DNA from 3 places in the Guyparkeria hydrothermalis genome. Region 1 is predicted to be linked to each of the others. Evidence: predicted binding sites of a transcription regulator. Region 1 holds the regulator's gene; each other region holds the start of a gene.

The links. Region 1 encodes sigma-54, which starts transcription at its own class of promoters, with help from an activator protein. Its sites were predicted from a motif close to TGGCANGNTNCNTGCTT; they were not measured.
Region 2: the regulator sigma-54 is predicted to act here: its motif matches at 3,150-3,166, upstream of flgF (flagellar basal-body rod protein FlgF).
Region 3: the regulator sigma-54 is predicted to act here: its motif matches at 2,557-2,573, upstream of LV476_RS01315 (putative urea ABC transporter substrate-binding protein).

The regions. Positions count from the first base shown of each region.
Region 1 is NZ_JAJSED010000001.1:797,039-802,639, reverse strand. Features, by position in the region: gene rapZ (RNase adapter RapZ) at 1-812, opposite strand, end outside; gene LV476_RS11175 (HPr(Ser) kinase/phosphatase) at 809-1,777, opposite strand; gene LV476_RS03705 (PTS sugar transporter subunit IIA) at 1,828-2,310, opposite strand; gene hpf (ribosome hibernation-promoting factor, HPF/YfiA family) at 2,503-2,796, opposite strand; gene LV476_RS03695 (RNA polymerase factor sigma-54) at 2,819-4,294, opposite strand; gene lptB (LPS export ABC transporter ATP-binding protein) at 4,482-5,228, opposite strand; gene lptA (lipopolysaccharide transport periplasmic protein LptA) at 5,235-5,601, opposite strand, start outside.
Region 2 is NZ_JAJSED010000001.1:101,187-106,787, reverse strand. Features, by position in the region: gene LV476_RS00540 (flagellar basal body P-ring protein FlgI) at 1-739, opposite strand, end outside; gene flgH (flagellar basal body L-ring protein FlgH) at 798-1,490, opposite strand; gene flgG (flagellar basal-body rod protein FlgG) at 1,531-2,319, opposite strand; gene flgF (flagellar basal-body rod protein FlgF) at 2,347-3,090, opposite strand; gene flgE (flagellar hook protein FlgE) at 3,267-4,619, opposite strand; gene LV476_RS00515 (flagellar hook assembly protein FlgD) at 4,635-5,336, opposite strand; gene flgC (flagellar basal body rod protein FlgC) at 5,363-5,601, opposite strand, start outside.
Region 3 is NZ_JAJSED010000001.1:261,975-267,575, reverse strand. Features, by position in the region: gene LV476_RS01325 (methyl-accepting chemotaxis protein) at 1-587, opposite strand, end outside; gene LV476_RS01320 (phospholipase D family protein) at 876-2,426, shown strand; guanidine-I (ykkC/yxkD leader) riboswitch at 2,639-2,743, shown strand; gene LV476_RS01315 (putative urea ABC transporter substrate-binding protein) at 2,793-3,884, shown strand; gene LV476_RS01310 (ABC transporter permease) at 3,965-4,783, shown strand; gene LV476_RS01305 (ABC transporter ATP-binding protein) at 4,783-5,598, shown strand; gene LV476_RS01300 (urea amidolyase associated protein UAAP1) at 5,595-5,601, shown strand, end outside.

The DNA of each region.
Region 1 (5,601 bases):
TGCTCGACGATATACACCGAGCGGTGCTTGCCGCCGGTACAGCCCACCGAGCAGGTGAGGTAGCTGCGATCGCTGCGGCTCGCCTGAACCAGCATGTGTGCCAGGAACTCGCTGATGCGCGAGCGGGTATCGTGCGTGACCGGGTGCTGTTCGAGGTAGTTCACCACGGCCTCGTCCAGGCCGCTGTGTGGCCGAAGCGAGGTATCCCAGTGCGGGTTGGGCAAAAACCGGACGTCGAACAGGAAGTCGGAGTCCAGCGGGATGCCGAATTTGAAGCCGAAGGACTGAATCAGGATGCGCGGGCCAACCACCTTTTCGCCGATCAGGCGCGACCGCACGTCCTCACGCAGCTGGTGCACGGTCGTGAGACTGGTGTCGATAACCAGGTCGGCATAGGCGCGGATCGGCATCAGCAGCTGCCCTTCGCGGGCAATGGCCTCGACCAGGTTCTCGATCTGGTAGGAGAGGGGGTGCCGGCGCCGCGTTTCCGAAAAACGGGTGATCAGGCGCTGGCGATCCGCTTCTAGGAACAGGCTGCTGATTCGCAGCTGCGGCATGCGTTGCCTTAGGCGGTCGATACGATCCGGCAGGTCGGCGAGCGATTGCTCCGGGGCACGGGCGTCGATACTGATCGCGATGCCGCGGGCCGCGATGCTGCCTTTGAGATAGCTCTCGGCCAGGTGATCGAGCAGGTCGGGCGGCAGGTTGTCGATGCAATAGAAGCCGCTGTCCTCGAGAGCAGCGAGTGCCACCGACTTGCCCGAGCCCGATTGTCCAGTGACCAGGATCAGACGTGGCGCGGGGCTGCTCACGACCACGGCTCCGGCTTCTGGTCGGGGTTGTCGGGGATCTCGCCGTCGGCCAACAGTCGACCGACCCGGGGGCTGACGGGCTGGCCGCCGCGCTGGCGCTCGAGGTTGCGTTGTCGCACGATCGCCTCGAGCAGTACGGCCAGGTTGCGTCCCGGGGCCACGGGCATGCGCCAGACGGGAATCGACAGACCGGCGATGCGCTCGTTGCCGCGGTCGCCGAAAAGGCGCTCGTCGGCACCCATGTGGTGCTCGCTGTCGGCCGGGTAGAGATCGACGATCAGGCGCAGGTACTTGCGTGCCTTGAGCGCGTTGCTGCCGAAAAGCTCGCGGATGTCGAGGATACCGATGCCGCGGACCTCCAGCAGGCCGAACAGCCGGTCGGGGCAGGAACCGGTGACCTCGTCGCCACGTGCGATAAAGCAGGGTGCGTCGTCGGCGATGAGGCGGTGACCCCGGCTGATCAATTCCAGCGCCACTTCGCTCTTGCCGATGCCGGCGGTGCCACGGATGAGCACGCCAAGCCCGCTGATCTCCATGAACACGCCATGACGCCAGTCCTCGTCGTGCGCGCCGCAGAGGCGTTGCAGGCGCTGACTGACGCTCTCGTCGTCGTCCGGTGTGCTGATGACCACGATCGGGGTGCCATGGCCCGGTTCGGCCACGGGAACGTGGGCCAGCCACTCATCGACCGCTCCGGCGTGGGCCTCGGTAAGGACGATGGTGCGCGGGCCGTCGTTTGCCGGCAGCGGGCCGTTGGCGTGTATCAGGCATTCCTCGCCGCACTGCAGGTAGCGTCTCAGGGCGGGGGAGATCAGGGCCAGGCGGGTGGGGATCCAGGGGTTGGCCGGCCCGATGCGTCGCTGGTCGGGTGCGACGCCGGCTTGCCACTGGTCGGGCAAGGCCCACTGCCAGTCGGCGTCGCTGGCATCCGATGAGAGGTGATGATGGGTGAAGCTCGGGATCATGGCCTGCCCGTTTGCCGTTCATGGCTCGATGGTCGGGCGCGGTGCCCGGTTCAGCCGGCTGTCGCCTCGGCACTGTCCTTTAGCCACTCTATCATCAGGTTCTGGACGCGCTCGGCACTTTGCGCCTCCATGATGGTGTCACGCTCGTCCGGGTCGTTGAGATGTCGCGCCAACCGGCCGAGGATCTCCAGGTGCTGCTCGGGGCAGTCTTCCGGGATGACCAGGCCAATGACCAGCGTGACGGGTGCCCCGTCCGGCGCACCAAAGTCGACCCCTTCGCGCAGGCGAACCACGGCCCCCCGGGGCGTGAGAATGTCGTCGACGCGGCCGTGGGGGACCGCGATGCCGTGACCGATCGCGGTGCAGCCGAGTCGTTCGCGGGCCACCAGGGCCTCGAAGATTTGCGTGGCCTGCTGGCCACCGAGTTCGTCGTCCGCAAGCAGGCCGGAGAGCACTTCAAGTACTCGCTTGCGGCTCTGGTACAGCTCGTCGATCCGGATGTGGTGGATCGGAAACAGCTCGGCAGTATTCATTAAGCACCCTGTCGGTCGACTTGCCGCGAGGATCGCTCGCGGGTCGGGGCGGGAATGGTCGAGTCGGGGCGCATCATAGCTTGTTGTATTCGTGGTGCAACACCGACCTCGTGGCTCCTGCCAGGCGACGGTCATGCCGTGGGCCGTCGCCCGGCGTATCGCGGAGAGTCTGGTATCGCTCCCCGCGAAGGGTCAGCGGTGGCTGGTGAGTTTTTCTTTGTGCTTGACGATCTGCCGATCCAGCTTGTTCACCATGGCGTCGATGGACGCGTACATGTCATCGGTGACCGCTTCGGCGTGCATGTCCTGGCCGCTGACGTGGAGGTTGGCTTCGGCCTTCTGGGCCTCTTTGCGCTCCACGGTGAGAATCACGTGGATGTCTACCAGCTTGTCGAAGTGCCGCTCCAGCCGAGTGAACTTGTCGTGGACGTGGGCCTTGAGGGCCTCGGTAACATCGACGTGATGACCGGTGATGTCAATCTGCATAGACGACTCCTTTATATGGTATCTATATCAACCGCTTACGGTCGGTTGAGGAAGCGATCCCCATCGCTTCCCGGTACTTGGCGATCGTGCGTCGAGCGACGTCGATCCCCTCGTCTCCAAGCATGGTCGCAATCTTGGCGTCGCTCAAGGGCTTCTTGGGATTTTCTTCCTCGACTAGCTTCTTGATTCGTGCCCGTATGGCAGTGGCCGAGCACTCACCGCCGTCACTCGTGCCGACGTGGCTGGAGAAGAAGTACTTGAATTCGAACACCCCGCGGGGCGTGAGCATGTACTTGTTCGTCGTCACGCGGCTGACCGTGGATTCGTGCAGGTCGAGCGCTTCGGCAATCTCGCGCAGTACCATCGGCTTCATCGCGATCTCGCCCTGCTCGAAGAAGTCCATCTGCCGGCGAACGATCTCGCGGGCGACGTTCAATAGCGATTCGTTGCGGCTGCGCAGGCTCTTGATGAACCAGCGCGCTTCCTGAAGGTGGTTGCGGATGTAGGTCGCGTCCTTGCCGCGGCTGGAACGGTCGATCAGGCTGGCATAGGTCTGATTGACACGAAGCCGCGGCGCGATCTCGGGGTTGAGGTCGACGTGCCAGCCGTCCTCACGGTGCGTGACGATCACGTCCGGCCGGATGTAGTCGGCTGTCGTCTCACTGATGGACAACCCCGGGCGGGGATCGAGGACCTGGATCAGTCGCAGCGCGGCTTCGAGTCGCTCGCGGCTGATGCCGAGCCCCTTGGTGACATGCGGCAGTTCCCGCCGGGCGATTGCCTCGAGCCAGTCGCCGTCGAGCACGGCCCGGGCATCGGCTGCCGCCGGGTCGTCCGCGTATTTCTGATCAATCTGAATGGTGAGACATTCGGCCAGCGACCGGGCACCGACGCCGACCGGATCGAGCTGCTGGATGTAGTGCAGAGTGGCCTCGGCCTCTTCGATGTCGAGCTCCGGCAGTTCGTCCTGCAAAAGGGCGACGATCTCGTCGAGCGATTCTTCGAGGTAGCCCGTTGGCTCGATCGATTCGATCAGAGCGGTGGCGACGCGACGGTCGGATTCGGATAGCGACGCGAGGTGGACCTGGCTGAGCAGGTGATCTCGCAGGTTGTCCTCGCCGGTGGATTGCGTGGCGAAGGGGTCGTAGTCCTCGCTCGGTGCGCTGCTGCTCAGCGCAGTGGCACCGTCGGATTCGTAGTAGTCGTCCCATGACGAGTCGACCACCAGGTCCTCGTCCGCCGACTTGTCCTTGCGATCCTCGAGCAGTTCCTCGCCGGCCTGGGCGCCGGGGTCCTGATCCTCGGTGGACTGCGTCTCGGCGGACTCTTCCTCGCCCCGATCATCCTCGGCCACTTCGAGCAGGGGGTTGGTGTCCAGCGCCTGTTGGATCTCGAGGCTCAATTCGAGCGTGGACAATTGCAGCAGACGGATCGACTGCTGCAACTGCGGCGTCATTGCCAGCGACTGGCCCAGCCGCAGTTCGAGTCCGGCCTTCATGCCTGCCACGAGTCACCTCCGGCGAGATCCATTGCCGGCATCGGCGCACGTCGGGCGCCTTGCGGAACATGGGATGTCGGCCCGCAGGAGAGGGGCTGAAAACGGGGTGAGCATGCAATTTGCATGAGAGTCAGTTTAGCGGAATGTCACCCGGTTGTGCCAACGGTTCCCGCACCGGATCCGGGGCCTAGAGGGTGAAGTCGTGACCGAGATAGACATCGCGGACCGACTTGTTGGCGAGCAGCTCGTCGGCACTGCCGTGCGCCAGTATTTCGCCGTCGGAGACGATGTAGGCTCGCTTGCAGACGCCGAGCGTTTCGCGGACGTTGTGATCCGTGATCAGCACGCCGATCCCCCGGTCGCGCAGATGCTCGATGATGCGCTGGATGTCGATCACCGAGATGGGGTCGATGCCCGCGAACGGCTCGTCGAGGAGCATGGCGCGCGGGTTGGCCGCCAGCGCCCGGGCGATCTCCACGCGGCGACGCTCGCCACCCGAGAGGGCCTGGCCCTTGGAATCGGCGATGTGGGTCACGTTGAGTTCTTCGAGTAGCTCCTCGAGTGCCCGTCGCCGCCCGTTTCGCGTAAGTTCGCGGCGCAGCTCGAGGATGGCCAGGATGTTCTCACGCACGGTCAGCTTGCGGAAGACGGAGGGTTCCTGCGGCAGGTAACCGAGCCCAAGATGGGCCCGGCGGTCGATCGGCGTGTGCGTGATGTCCCGGCCGTCGAGAAACACGCCCCCCTGGTCGACTGGTACCAGGCCGACGATCATGTAGAAGCTGGTGGTCTTGCCGGCCCCGTTGGGGCCCAACAGGCCGACGATCTCGCCGGCTTCCACGTGCAGCGAGACATCACGCACCACCGGCCGCGAGCCATAGCTCTTCGACAGGGTGCGCGCTTCCAGCAGCGGGGCGTGGCGGGTGGTTCGCGGCATGAGCGCTTAGTCCCCTTTCTCGTCGCGGTTGCGTGGCTGCAGTGTCATCTCGACGCGGGCACCGCCATCGCTTTCGCCGGCTTCGACCACCTCGGTGTCGAGGTCGTAGGTGATGCGATCAGAGCGGATCTCGTCGCCGGTGCGCTTCAGCCAGGCATCGCCAGTAAGAATCACATTGCCGTTGGCGGTGCGGTAGTCGGCCTCGTTGGCCTTGCCCTCGACCAGGTTGCCCTGTTCGTCGCGCTCGCGGAAGGTCGCGGGGTGCCCTTCGAGCACGGCGCGCACCAGCTGGCCGTCTTCGAGATACAGGGTGGCTCGTTGGCCGGTGGCATGCAGGCTGCCCTGATCGATGACCACGTCACCGGTATACACG
Region 2 (5,601 bases), 700 kb from region 1:
GGCCATCCCCCGGTTCGACGTTCACATTCTCGAGCACCGACATGAAACCGACGCGCTGGTCCGGCGCATCCGGCGCACGCACCTTGACCGTGCCGCCGTCGACGGCCTGCGCCACCCCGCCGCCGAGCGCATCGTTGATGGCCTTTTCCATCCGCCGAGCGGTGGTGAAGTCGGGCTCGTGCAGGTTGAGGAACACGGCGCCCGCGCCGCCCATCTTGCTCGGCACGCTGCGCTCGACTGTCGCCCCGTTCGGGATCCGGCCAGCCGTGGGAATGTTGACGGTCACCCGCGAGCCATCACGCCCAGAGGCATCCAGCCCGCCGACGACCAGGCTGCCCTGCGCGACGGCGTAGATGTTGTCGTCCGCGCCCTTGAGCGGCGTCATCAGAAGCTCGCCCCCGCGGAGACTGTCGGCATTGCCCATCGAGGACACGGTCACGTCGATGGTCTGCCCCGGCTTGGCGAACGGCGGCAAGGTCGCGGTGACCATGACGGCGGCAACGTTGGCCAGCTGGACATTGCCGCCATCGGGCGACAGTCCCTGGCGCTCGAGCATGTTCTGGATGCTCTGGCGGGTGAACGGCACCTGCGTGGTCTGATCGCCAGTACCGGCGAGACCCACCACGATGCCGTAGCCGACCAGCTGGTTGTCGCGAACCCCGGCGAAGCTGGCCACGTCCTTGATCCGCTCGGCCCCGGCCTGCGGCGCCCAAGCGATGCCAGCGGCCACCAGAACCATGGGCAACAGACCGAAGAGAAATGCGCGTGCGTGCTTGATCATCGTCATGCCACCGACCTCAGAACGGGAACACCGGGCTGTTGAAGAAGCGGGCCATCCAGCCCATGTTGTTCGACTCGTTGATCACGCCCTCGCCGCCGTAGGCGATCTTGGCGTTGGCAACACGCGTGGACATGACCGTGTTGTCCGGCGCGATGTCCTGCGGGCGCACCATGCCGGCAAGCTTGATGAACTCGCTGCCCTGATTGATGCCGATCCACTTCTGGCCGCGGATCACGAGATTGCCGTTCGACAGCACCCGCGAGACGGTGACGGTGATCTGGCCGTTGAGCGTGTTCTGCTGGCTGCTTTCGCCGTCACCGGCGAAGTCGCGCTCGCCGGCGATCTGGGCGTTGAGTCGCTCGACCAGCGGGCCGCTGAGACCCAGCACGTTCGGCGGGGTGATCCCCACTTCCTGGCTCTTGCCGGTGGAAGTCTGGGCACTCTTCGAGGCCTGCATCCGCTCTTCCAAAATGACCGTCAGGATGTCGCCCACCCGGTAGGGCCGGGCATCGGCGAACATGTTGTCCACCTGCCCCGTCTGGAAGATGGCGCCGTTGCTCTGCACCGGATTGTGCTGGGACGGCTCCGGCGGCATGGCGGCATCGAACTGCGGATCGGGCTTGATCGGCGGCTGGCTGGCACAGCCGGCCAGCAGCGCCAGCCCGACGAGGGCCGTTACCCGGAAAAGGCGGTGGATTGACGGTTTCATGAGGCGCCTCCGGCGTGAGCCGCGCGGGAAAAATGGGTCATCAGACGTTCTGGTTCAGGTACTGGAGCATGCCGTCAGTGGTCGAGATGGCCTTGGAGTTCATCTCGTAGGAACGCTGGGTCTCGATCATGCTGACCAGCTCCTCAACCACGTTGACGTTGGAGCTTTCCAGCGCGCCCTGCTGGATCGCGCCCAGGCCATTCAGCCCCGGGGTGTCGAGCTGCGGTGCGCCGCTGGCACCGGATTCGACGAACAGGTTGTTGCCGATCGGCTGCAGGCCCGCCGGGTTGACGAAGTCCGCCAGCTGGAGGCTGCCGAGCTGGACCGGTTGCGCCTGGCCGGCCAGCTGGGCGCTGACCGTGCCGTCCTGGCCGATCGTGATCGAGATCGCGCCCTGCGGCACGTTGATCGCCGGCTGGACCGGCTGACCGTTGGCGGTCACCAGCTGGCCGTCGCTGTTGAGCGAGAAGTCGCCGTCACGCGTGTAGGCGAGGTTGCCGTCCGGCTGCAACACCTGGAAGAAGCCACGACCGTTGATGGCCATATCCAGCGCGTTGTCCGTCTGCTGGATATTGCCCTGGCTGTGCTGCTTCTCGGTTGCGACGACGCGGACACCCGTACCCACGTTCAGGCCCGTGGGCACTTCGTCCTGCTGGTTGTTGGCCGCGCCGACCTGGCGGTAGTTCTGGTAGATCAGGTCCTCGAACACCGCCCGGTCGCGCTTGAAGCCCGTGGTGTTGACGTTGGCGAGGTTGTTGGAAATCACCGACATGCGCGTCTGCTGCGCGTCCAGGCCGGTCTTTGCTGTCCAGAGTGCGGGTGTGGTCATGGTGTTTCTCCCCTAACTGGTAACGGGTTAACCGAGGCGCATGAGACGATCGGCAGCCTCGCCGTTTTCCTCGGCGGTGCGGATCATGCGGCTCTGTGTTTCGAACATGCGGCCGTACTCGATCATGTTGACCATGGCTTCGACGGCGTTGACGTTGCTGCCCTCGAGCACGCCGCTGGCAATCTGCACGGCGGCATCCGCCTGCGGTTCCTCGACGCCGGGCCGCAGCGAGAAGCGCCCGTCGGGGGCCTTCTGCAGGTCGGCCTGGGCCGGATTGACCAGTCGGATGCGGTCGACCATTGCCGGCTGATTCGCCTGGCCGCCGACCGGAATGATGCTGATGCTGCCGTCGGCGTGGATGTCGATCTTCTCCGCCGGCGGGATGGCGATCGGGCCCTGGTTGCCCATCACGGGATCGCCCTGACCCGTTTGCAGCTGACCGTTGGCGGTCAGGTGCAGGTCGCCGCGCCGGGTGTAGGCGACCCGGCCGTCCGGCGCCTCGACGGCGATGAATCCCTCCCCCTTGACCGCGACATCGAGCTCGCGACCGGTGGTCTGCAACGGGCCGGCCGAAAAATCGGCACCCTTGCCCTGCGCCTCGGTATAAGCGCGCGAAGCCTGCCCCGGGCCGTAAACCGGCAGACTGGCAAAGGCATCGATATCCGCCTTGAAGCCCTGGGTGTTCACGTTCGCCAAATTATTGGCGTTGGTGGCCTGGGCCCGCATGGTCTGCGACGCACCGCTCATGGCGATGTAAGCCAGACGATCCATCTCGCACCTCCAACAATTCACTGATTCGATTCGGGGAAAGCCCCGGATGCCCTGCTTTAATGCAGGAGGTGTGCCAGATCAGGAATGGCAGAGAAAAATTGGCATGGCGCGGCCTTTCGGCAGGCACAAAAAAAGCGGGCCCGATGGCCCGCTTTCGCGTTTACGGCGATGCGTCGTTAGCGAATGCCGATGATCGTGTCGCTCAAGGCCTTGTTGGCCTCGATCGCCCGTGAGTTGGCCTGGAAGTTCCGCTGCGCGGTGATCAGGTTGACCAGCTCGGCGGTGAGATCGACGTTGGACGTCTCAAGCGCCCCGCCCTGAATGGCCCCAAAGGTGCCCGTCCCCGCTTCGCCTGCAAGTGGCTCGCCGGAGTCGACTGTCTCGATCCATTGGTTATTACCGACCTGCTTCAAGGCCTGGGGATTGCGGAAATCAACCAAAGCGACCTTCCCTAACGCCTGATTCTGACCGTTGCTGTAGCTGGCACGGATCAAGCCATCACTGCCCACGGACACGCCCGTCAATTGGCCGGTGGTATAACCATCCTGACCTTGATCACCGATATTGAATCCTGCCGCGTACTGCGTGGAGTTGCGTGAAATCCGCATTTGCACTGACAAATCCTCGGCCCCAGTACCGGGAGATGCCAAGGTGAGGGTTGGATTCTCAGGATCCATAGACGTACCGGGCACACCTGAACCATAACTGAGCAGATTCCCGTCAGCATCTGTAAGGCTACCGTTGCCATCAAACCTGAGCATTTGATAACCGACTGTCACGTCGGCAGTAGAATCGCCATCGGTATCAATACCGTGTGTGTTACTACCAAAGTTGACGGGGTCCTCGTTGTCGAACTGATAGTAAACCCTCCAAGTATTATCTTGCCCCGCGTCTTTCACAAAGTAAGAAGTAAGAGTGTGCGGATTCCCCAGAGAGTCAAAAACACGTTGGGAATTTGCCTGAGTATATGTCTCCGGATCATTCCAATTAAACGCACTGACAGGAAGCCCTTCGGCTTCTGAAGGCAGATTGAACAACTGAGTTGCGGTTGTGGTTGCCCGAGGCTCGCCCGCTTCAGCAGGCAATCTCACCGGATCAGCCGTAGCCAGTGACGTCGAAACCGAGTTGCCCTCAGCATCCGTCGGCAAGCCCTTCAGAAACTCTCCGGCCTGGTTCACAAGATAACCATCCTTGTTGACACCGAGAGCGCCCGCTCGACTGAATACTGACTCAGCCGAGTCCAGCGACGGCTGGAAGGCAAAAAAGCCCTCACCCGAAATCGCCAGATCCAGAGACCGATCGGTGAAATCGAGATTCCCTTGCGTGAACTGCTGGGTGACTGCCTGGTTGATGACGCCCTGCCCCACCGAAGTTTTGCTATTGCCGAACGCGCTGACGGCATAGATATCGCCGAATTCCGCCCGCGACTTCTTGAAGCCGGTGGACTTGGCATTGGCAATGTTATTGCTCGTCACGTTCAGGTCTTTCTGCGCGGCGTTCAGGCCGCTAATGGAGGTGTTGAACGACATGCTGCGTCCTCCGGTTTAATTAATGATTTCAACGATATCCGACAGCTTGACCGACGACAAACCATCGAGATTCAACTCCGGACCATTCTTGGTCACGCCCACACTGCTGATGACCGCCCCGACGTAGGTCTGGGGTGCCTGCCCCTTGCCGTCGACCGTGGCGCTCGCATTCACCGTGTAATTTCCCTCGGGCGCCATGCGCCCATCCTTTAACCGGCCATCCCAGGAAAAGGTCGCCCGGTCGGAGCCTTCTGCCGGCACATCGATCGTCCGTACGACCTGCCCGGTGGCGTTGGTGATGTCCACTCTCACCTCGGATGCACCCGTCGGCACGTCCACTGCGCCGAGGATCCCCGACGGAGCCTTGCTGCCGTCCGCCTGGGTCATGTGGTAGAGCTGCGCGGTATCGCCCTTGACGATGGCCGCCTTGCCCACCAGTGAGGAGGCCTGCATCACCTGGTTGGACTGCACGGACGACTGGAATCCCGAGACGGTCTCGTTCAGATCCTGAATGCCCTGCAGCGAACTGAATTGCGCCATCTGGGCCACGAACTGGGTATTGTCCATGGGCTTCATCGGATCCTGGTTCTGCATCTGCGTGGTCAGCAGTTTCAGGAAGTCCGTCTGGTCGAGGCTCTGCTTGTTCTCGCCCTTGCTGCCCTTCGCAGAGGCGAGCCCAAGGCCGGCATAGATATCGCTGTTTACGGAACTGGCCATGTCATATCCCCTGCGGTGCTACGCGCTTATTGGCCCTGGCCAAGCTGAAGCGTGCGCATTGCCAGCTGCTTGGTGGTGTCCATTACCTGCACGTTGGTCTGGTAGGTCCGCGAGGCGGAGAGCATGTTGACCATCTCCTCGACGGGGTTGACGTTCGAGCCGTAGACATAGCCGTTCTCGTCGGCGAGCGGGTTGCCCGGGTCGTGCTTCTGCACCGGCTGCGCCTGGGACTCCGTTATGCCGGCCACCTTCACGCCGCGGCCGC
Region 3 (5,601 bases), 540 kb from region 1:
AGCGCACGCACCATGCGTCCGGCCTGCAGACGACTCGTCAGTGCGTAGACCACGCCGGCGCCGCCGAAAGTCACCGCCCCCGGCACGATGCCCCCGGCCAGCAGCGCCACCGCGCTGGCCAGCAGCCCGGCCGCGCCCACGGCGTCGTGACCCTGCAGTTTTCCGGAGCGGGTCGACCGCCCGCGATTGATGCGGCGGTAGAGCTCTTCCGCCCGCCGGACATCGTCGCGCGAGGGACAGGAGCGTACCGATTCGTAGCCGACGATCTCACCACCTTCGGTGATCGGCGTGACGTAGGCATCCACCCAGTAGAAGTCACCGTTCTTGGCGCGGTTCTTCACCAGCCCCATCCACGGCTGGCCCGCCCGGAGGTGCTCCCACATGACCTTGAAGGCTTGCGGCGGCATGTCCGGGTGACGAACGATGTTGTGCGGCTGACCGATCAGCTCGTCGCGGTCATAACCACTAATGGCCACGAACGCATCGTTGCAGTGGGTGATCCGCCCCTTGCGGTCCGTGGTGGATACCAGCCGCTCGCCGGACTGGAAGGTGCGCTCGTTGTCGGTAACGGGCAGGTTCTCGCGCATGTAACGCTTCTCCGTGTACGGCCGCTCCCGGCGGCGGGGCGGCCTCATATCAGTACGCACGGAATACCCGAGCAACGCTCTCAGGATTGACCGTGGCAAAGGAGCGCGGATTCTGCCAGCGAGGCAACCGTGATGCACCAAAAAAGTGCCCGTTCCAACCACGCACCCGACTCACCTGACGCAGAACTGCCACACCAGGACCCGGAACGCTCCGCCGTTCGGCGGAAGTATCGAACCGTGACCCGATCCAACCGTCTATGGTGATGTGGTAATGAAAGGAGCCGATGCGTGATAAAGGGGACGCCCGCACCGAGATTGCTGGTCGTTGTGCTGGCCGCTGTATTGCTGGCTGGCTGCGCGCTGCCGCCGCTGAAACACCGGCCGACCTCGACGGCCATTCCGGTGGAGCAGACACGCTTCACCCCGATCGGCAGTGCGATCGAAGACCAACTTGCTGCCCATCCGGGCAAGGTGGGCGCTTACCTGCTCGCCGACCCGTCGACAACCTTCGCAGCCCTCACCCATCTGGCCCGCAACGCCCAGCGCACCCTCGATGTGCAGTACTACATCTGGTACGACGACCGCTCCGGGACGCTCCTCCTGCGCGAGTTGCTGGATGCCGCCAAGCGAGGCGTGCGCGTCCGCCTGCTACTCGACGATCAGGGCACCCGAGAACTGGACCCCGAACTGGCCGCCCTCAATGACCACCCGAATTTCGAGGTCCGGCTGTTCAATCCCTTCATGGCGCGCAATGCCCGCTGGATCGAGTTCCTCACCCGCTTCGAGCGGTCCAACCGTCGCATGCACAACAAGGTGCTGATTGCCGACAACGCCGCCCTGATCAGCGGTGGGCGCAATATCGGGGACAGCTACTTCGGCTCCACCGAAGGGTTCCTGTTCTCGGATCTGGACATCCTCGCCATCGGCCCGGTGGTCGACAATGTCTCGCGGGGCTTCGACGAATACTGGCAGAGCGAATCCGCCTACCCGGCCGAGCAGATCCTGGATCCCGCGGACGAGGACGTGCTGGAGAAAATGGACTGGGAGGCCGATGCCCTCTCGCTCGCCCCCCACACCCAGGACCTTCTGGTCGCGGTGCGCGAGAACTACGTCATTGGCAACCTGTTCCGGGGGAAGCTGGGTCTGATCTGGGCGCCAACCGACCTGGTGATCGATCCCCCGGCCAAGGGACTCGGAGCCATCGAACTCGAGGACCTGCTCACGCTCGATCTGCGTAAAAAGCTCGGTGTGCCGCAAAAATCAGTCGACATCATCTCGTCGTTCTTCGTCCCCACCCCGACCTTGACCGAGGCCCTGAGCACCCTCGCGCAACGCGGCGTGCGGGTTCGAGTACTCACCAACTCGCTCGACGCCACCGACATGGCCCCCGCCCATTCCGGCTATGCGCGCTACCGCGAACCCTTGCTCGAAGCCGGCGTCGAGCTTTACGAAATGAAACGGGTCGGCGAGAAGGAACCGGACTCCGAAGGCCGGGGTCCGTTCGGCAGTCCGGCCACCACCCTGCACGCCAAGGCAGTGGTCATCGACGGCAAGCGGGTATTCATCGGCTCCTACAATGTCGATCCACGCTCGGTGCTCCTCAATACCGAACTGGGCTTCGTGATCGAGAGTACGGAACTGGCCAGTGCGATCAGCCATACCTTTGACGTGCATGTGCCGGAAGCCGCCTACCGGCTGGAACTCGAGGAGGGCGAGTTGCGCTGGGTCGAGCAGCGTGACGACGAGATCATCCGGCATACGATCGAGCCCGGCGCCGGTCTCAAGAAGCGCGCGACGTCCTGGCTGTTTTCGCTGATGCCGGTCGAGTGGTTGCTGTAGTCACCCCTGCACCAATCCCGGGCACGGCACCCCATCACCGTGCAGACCGTCCCTCGACCCACCTAATGTCCTTTGACACAACAGCCTCGCAACATGCTGTTAATACGAAACATTCCTCCGAACGTAAAATTGGCACCATCCCTGCAATACCGGTAACCGTGACGCGCAAGGAGTCGGGACGTGCGGTTCCGGACACCGTCTACAACATGGATTCAATGGGCGACTAGGGTTCCGATCCGCTACGGCGGGTGACTGGTCCGAGAGTCGCCGACCTCTCCAGCGGAGGGGTTACACGGCGGGACAAAAGCCCGGGAGATCGCACGTGATGCTCCGGCGCGCCGTCCGTAACCCTCAAAGGAGAGAACCATGTCCGGTTTCAAACGCCCGTTCCGTTCGTACCTGACCGCCGCCGCGCTGTCGGCCGCCACACTCGCCGGCTCGTTCGCCGCTCCCCAGGCACTTGCCGAGGAGCGTGACAGCTTCAAGATCGCCTGGAGCATCTACGTGGGCTGGATGCCCTGGGGCTATGGCGAGGCCGAAGGCATCGTCGACAAGTGGGCCGACAAGTACGACATCGAGATCGACGTCGTGCAGATCAACGACTACATCGAGTCGATCAACCTCTACACCGCCGGTTCCTACGACGGCGTAACCGTCACCAACATGGACGCGCTGACCATTCCGGCCGCCGGTGGCGTCGACTCCACTGCCCTGATCATGGGCGACTTCTCCAACGGCAACGACGGCGTCGTGCTCAAGGGCACCGACAAGCTCGAGGATATCGAAGGCAAGTCGGTGCATCTGGTCGAGCTGTCCGTCTCCCACTACCTGCTCGCCCGCGCCCTGGAATCGGTCGACATGAGCGAGCGCGACGTCAAGGTGGTCAACACCTCGGATGCCGACATCGTCGCCGCCTTCTCCTCGCCCGACGTCGAGGCGGTGGTCACCTGGAACCCGCAGCTGGGCGAGCTCAAGAAGCAGGGCGAGGCCAGCGTGGTGTTTGACTCCTCCGAGATCCCCGGCGAGATCATGGACCTCCTGGTCGTGAACACCGAGACCCTCGAGGACAACCCCAAGCTCGGCAAGGCCCTGACCGGCGCCTGGTACGAAATCATGAGCAGCATGCGCGGCGATTCCGAGGCGGCCGTCGAGGCGCGCACCGCGATGGCCGAGGCCGCCGGCACCGATCTGGCCGGCTACGAGGCTCAGCTGGACTCCACCAGCATGTTCTATGACCCGGCCAACGCCGTCTCCTTCCTCGAAAGCGACACCCCTGCGGAGACCATGGAAAGCGTCCGTCAGTTCGCCTTCAAGCACGGTCTGCTGGGCGAGCGCGCCGACAGCCCGGACTTCGTCGGCATCGAGTTCGCCGATGGTTCCGTCCTGGGCAGCGAGTCCAACGTCAAGTTCCGCTTCAACGCCGACTACACGCGCATGGCGCGCGACGGCGAGCTCTGATCCGGCCCGTCGACCCGGACAGGACTAATGCCTGCCCGGGACAACCACCGAGCCAAACGGACCCCAAAAGTGACTAGTCCATGAAGCGTTTGATCAACCAAGCACCGGCTGCCCCATGGCGACTCGCCCTCGGCCTGCTGCCGTTCGTGCTGGTACTGCTGGTCTACCTCTCAGTCTCCGCCAACCGGCTGGCCGAGAACCCGGACGACCCGCTGTTGCCCTCGATCGCGGCGATGGCCGACACCTTCGCCGATGTCGCCACCGAGCCCAACCGGCGCACCGGCGAGCTCACCCTCTGGGTGGACACCTCGGCCAGCCTGATCCGGCTGGGCCTCGGGGTCGGCATCGCCATGGCCATCGGCCTGGTAGTGGGCGTGCTGACCGGGTTGATCCCCTACGCCAACCGGACCTTCTCGCCGTTTGTCTCGGTCCTATCCATGATCCCGCCGCTCGCGGTGCTGCCGATCCTCTTCATCGCCCTGGGCGTTGGCGAGGTCGCCAAGGTGGCACTGATCGTGTTCGGGATCGCCCCGTTCATCATGCGCGACATCCAGCAGCGCGTGGAGGAACTCCCCCGCGAGCTGCTGGTGAAGGCGCAGACCCTGGGTGCCAACACCTGGCAGATCATTCTGCGCCTGGTGCTGCCCCAGGTCATGCCCCGCCTGCTCGACGCCACTCGCCTGGCGCTGGGCTCGGCCTGGCTGTTCCTGATCGCCTCGGAGGCCATCGCCGCCACCGAGGGGCTGGGCTACCGCATCTTCCTGGTGCGCCGCTACCTCGACATGGAACTGATCCTGCCGTACGTCATGTGGATCACGCTGCTGGCGTTCCTCGCCGACGCGATCCTGCGTCTGATCGTGCGCGTCGTCTTCCCCTGGTACCGGGCACGGAGGTCCTGATGAGCACCGTCACGCTCAAGAACGTCTGGAAGGAATACGGTCGCGACGTGGTGCTGGAGAACATCGACCTGCACGTCGAGGCGGGCGAGTTCGTCACCATCGTCGGCGCCTCCGGCTGCGGCAAGAGCACGTTCCTGCGGATGCTGCTCGGCCAGGAGAGCCCGACCCGCGGCGAGATGCAGCTCGACGGCCAGCCGATGCCTGACGAGCCCGGCCCCGATCGCGGCGTGGTGTTCCAGAAGTACTCGGTGTTCCCGCACCTGACCGCCCTGGGCAACGTGCTGGTCGCCGAGGAACTGGGCCGCACCCGCTTCACCGGGCGGTTGTTCGGCCGGCAGCGCCGCGAGGCCCGTGACCGGGCGCTGAAGATGCTTGCCTCCGTCGGCCTCGAGCAGGCGGCGAACAAGTACCCCAGCGAGCTTTCCGGCGGCATGCAGCAACGCCTGGCCATTGCCCAGGCCCTGATGAAGGATCCGAAGATCCTGCTCCTGGACGAGCCGTTCGGCGCGCTGGATCCGGGCATCCGCCAGGACATGCACGAGCTGGTCCGCGAGCTCTGGCAGCGCCAGGGCCTGACCATCTTCATGGTCACCCACGACCTCAAGGAGGCCTTCGAACTCGGCAGCCGCCTGCTGGTGTTCGACAAGGTCCGCCACGACCCGCAGGCCCCCGGGGCCTTCGGGGCCAACATCACCTACGACATCCCGCTGTCCCACGCGACCCCGCACCCGTCGGTCTATCGCGCCGTGGGTCAGCGCCTGGGCGTTGAAGCCCATGTCGTCCCCCATTCATCAACAGCCGAGGAGGACGGATGAACA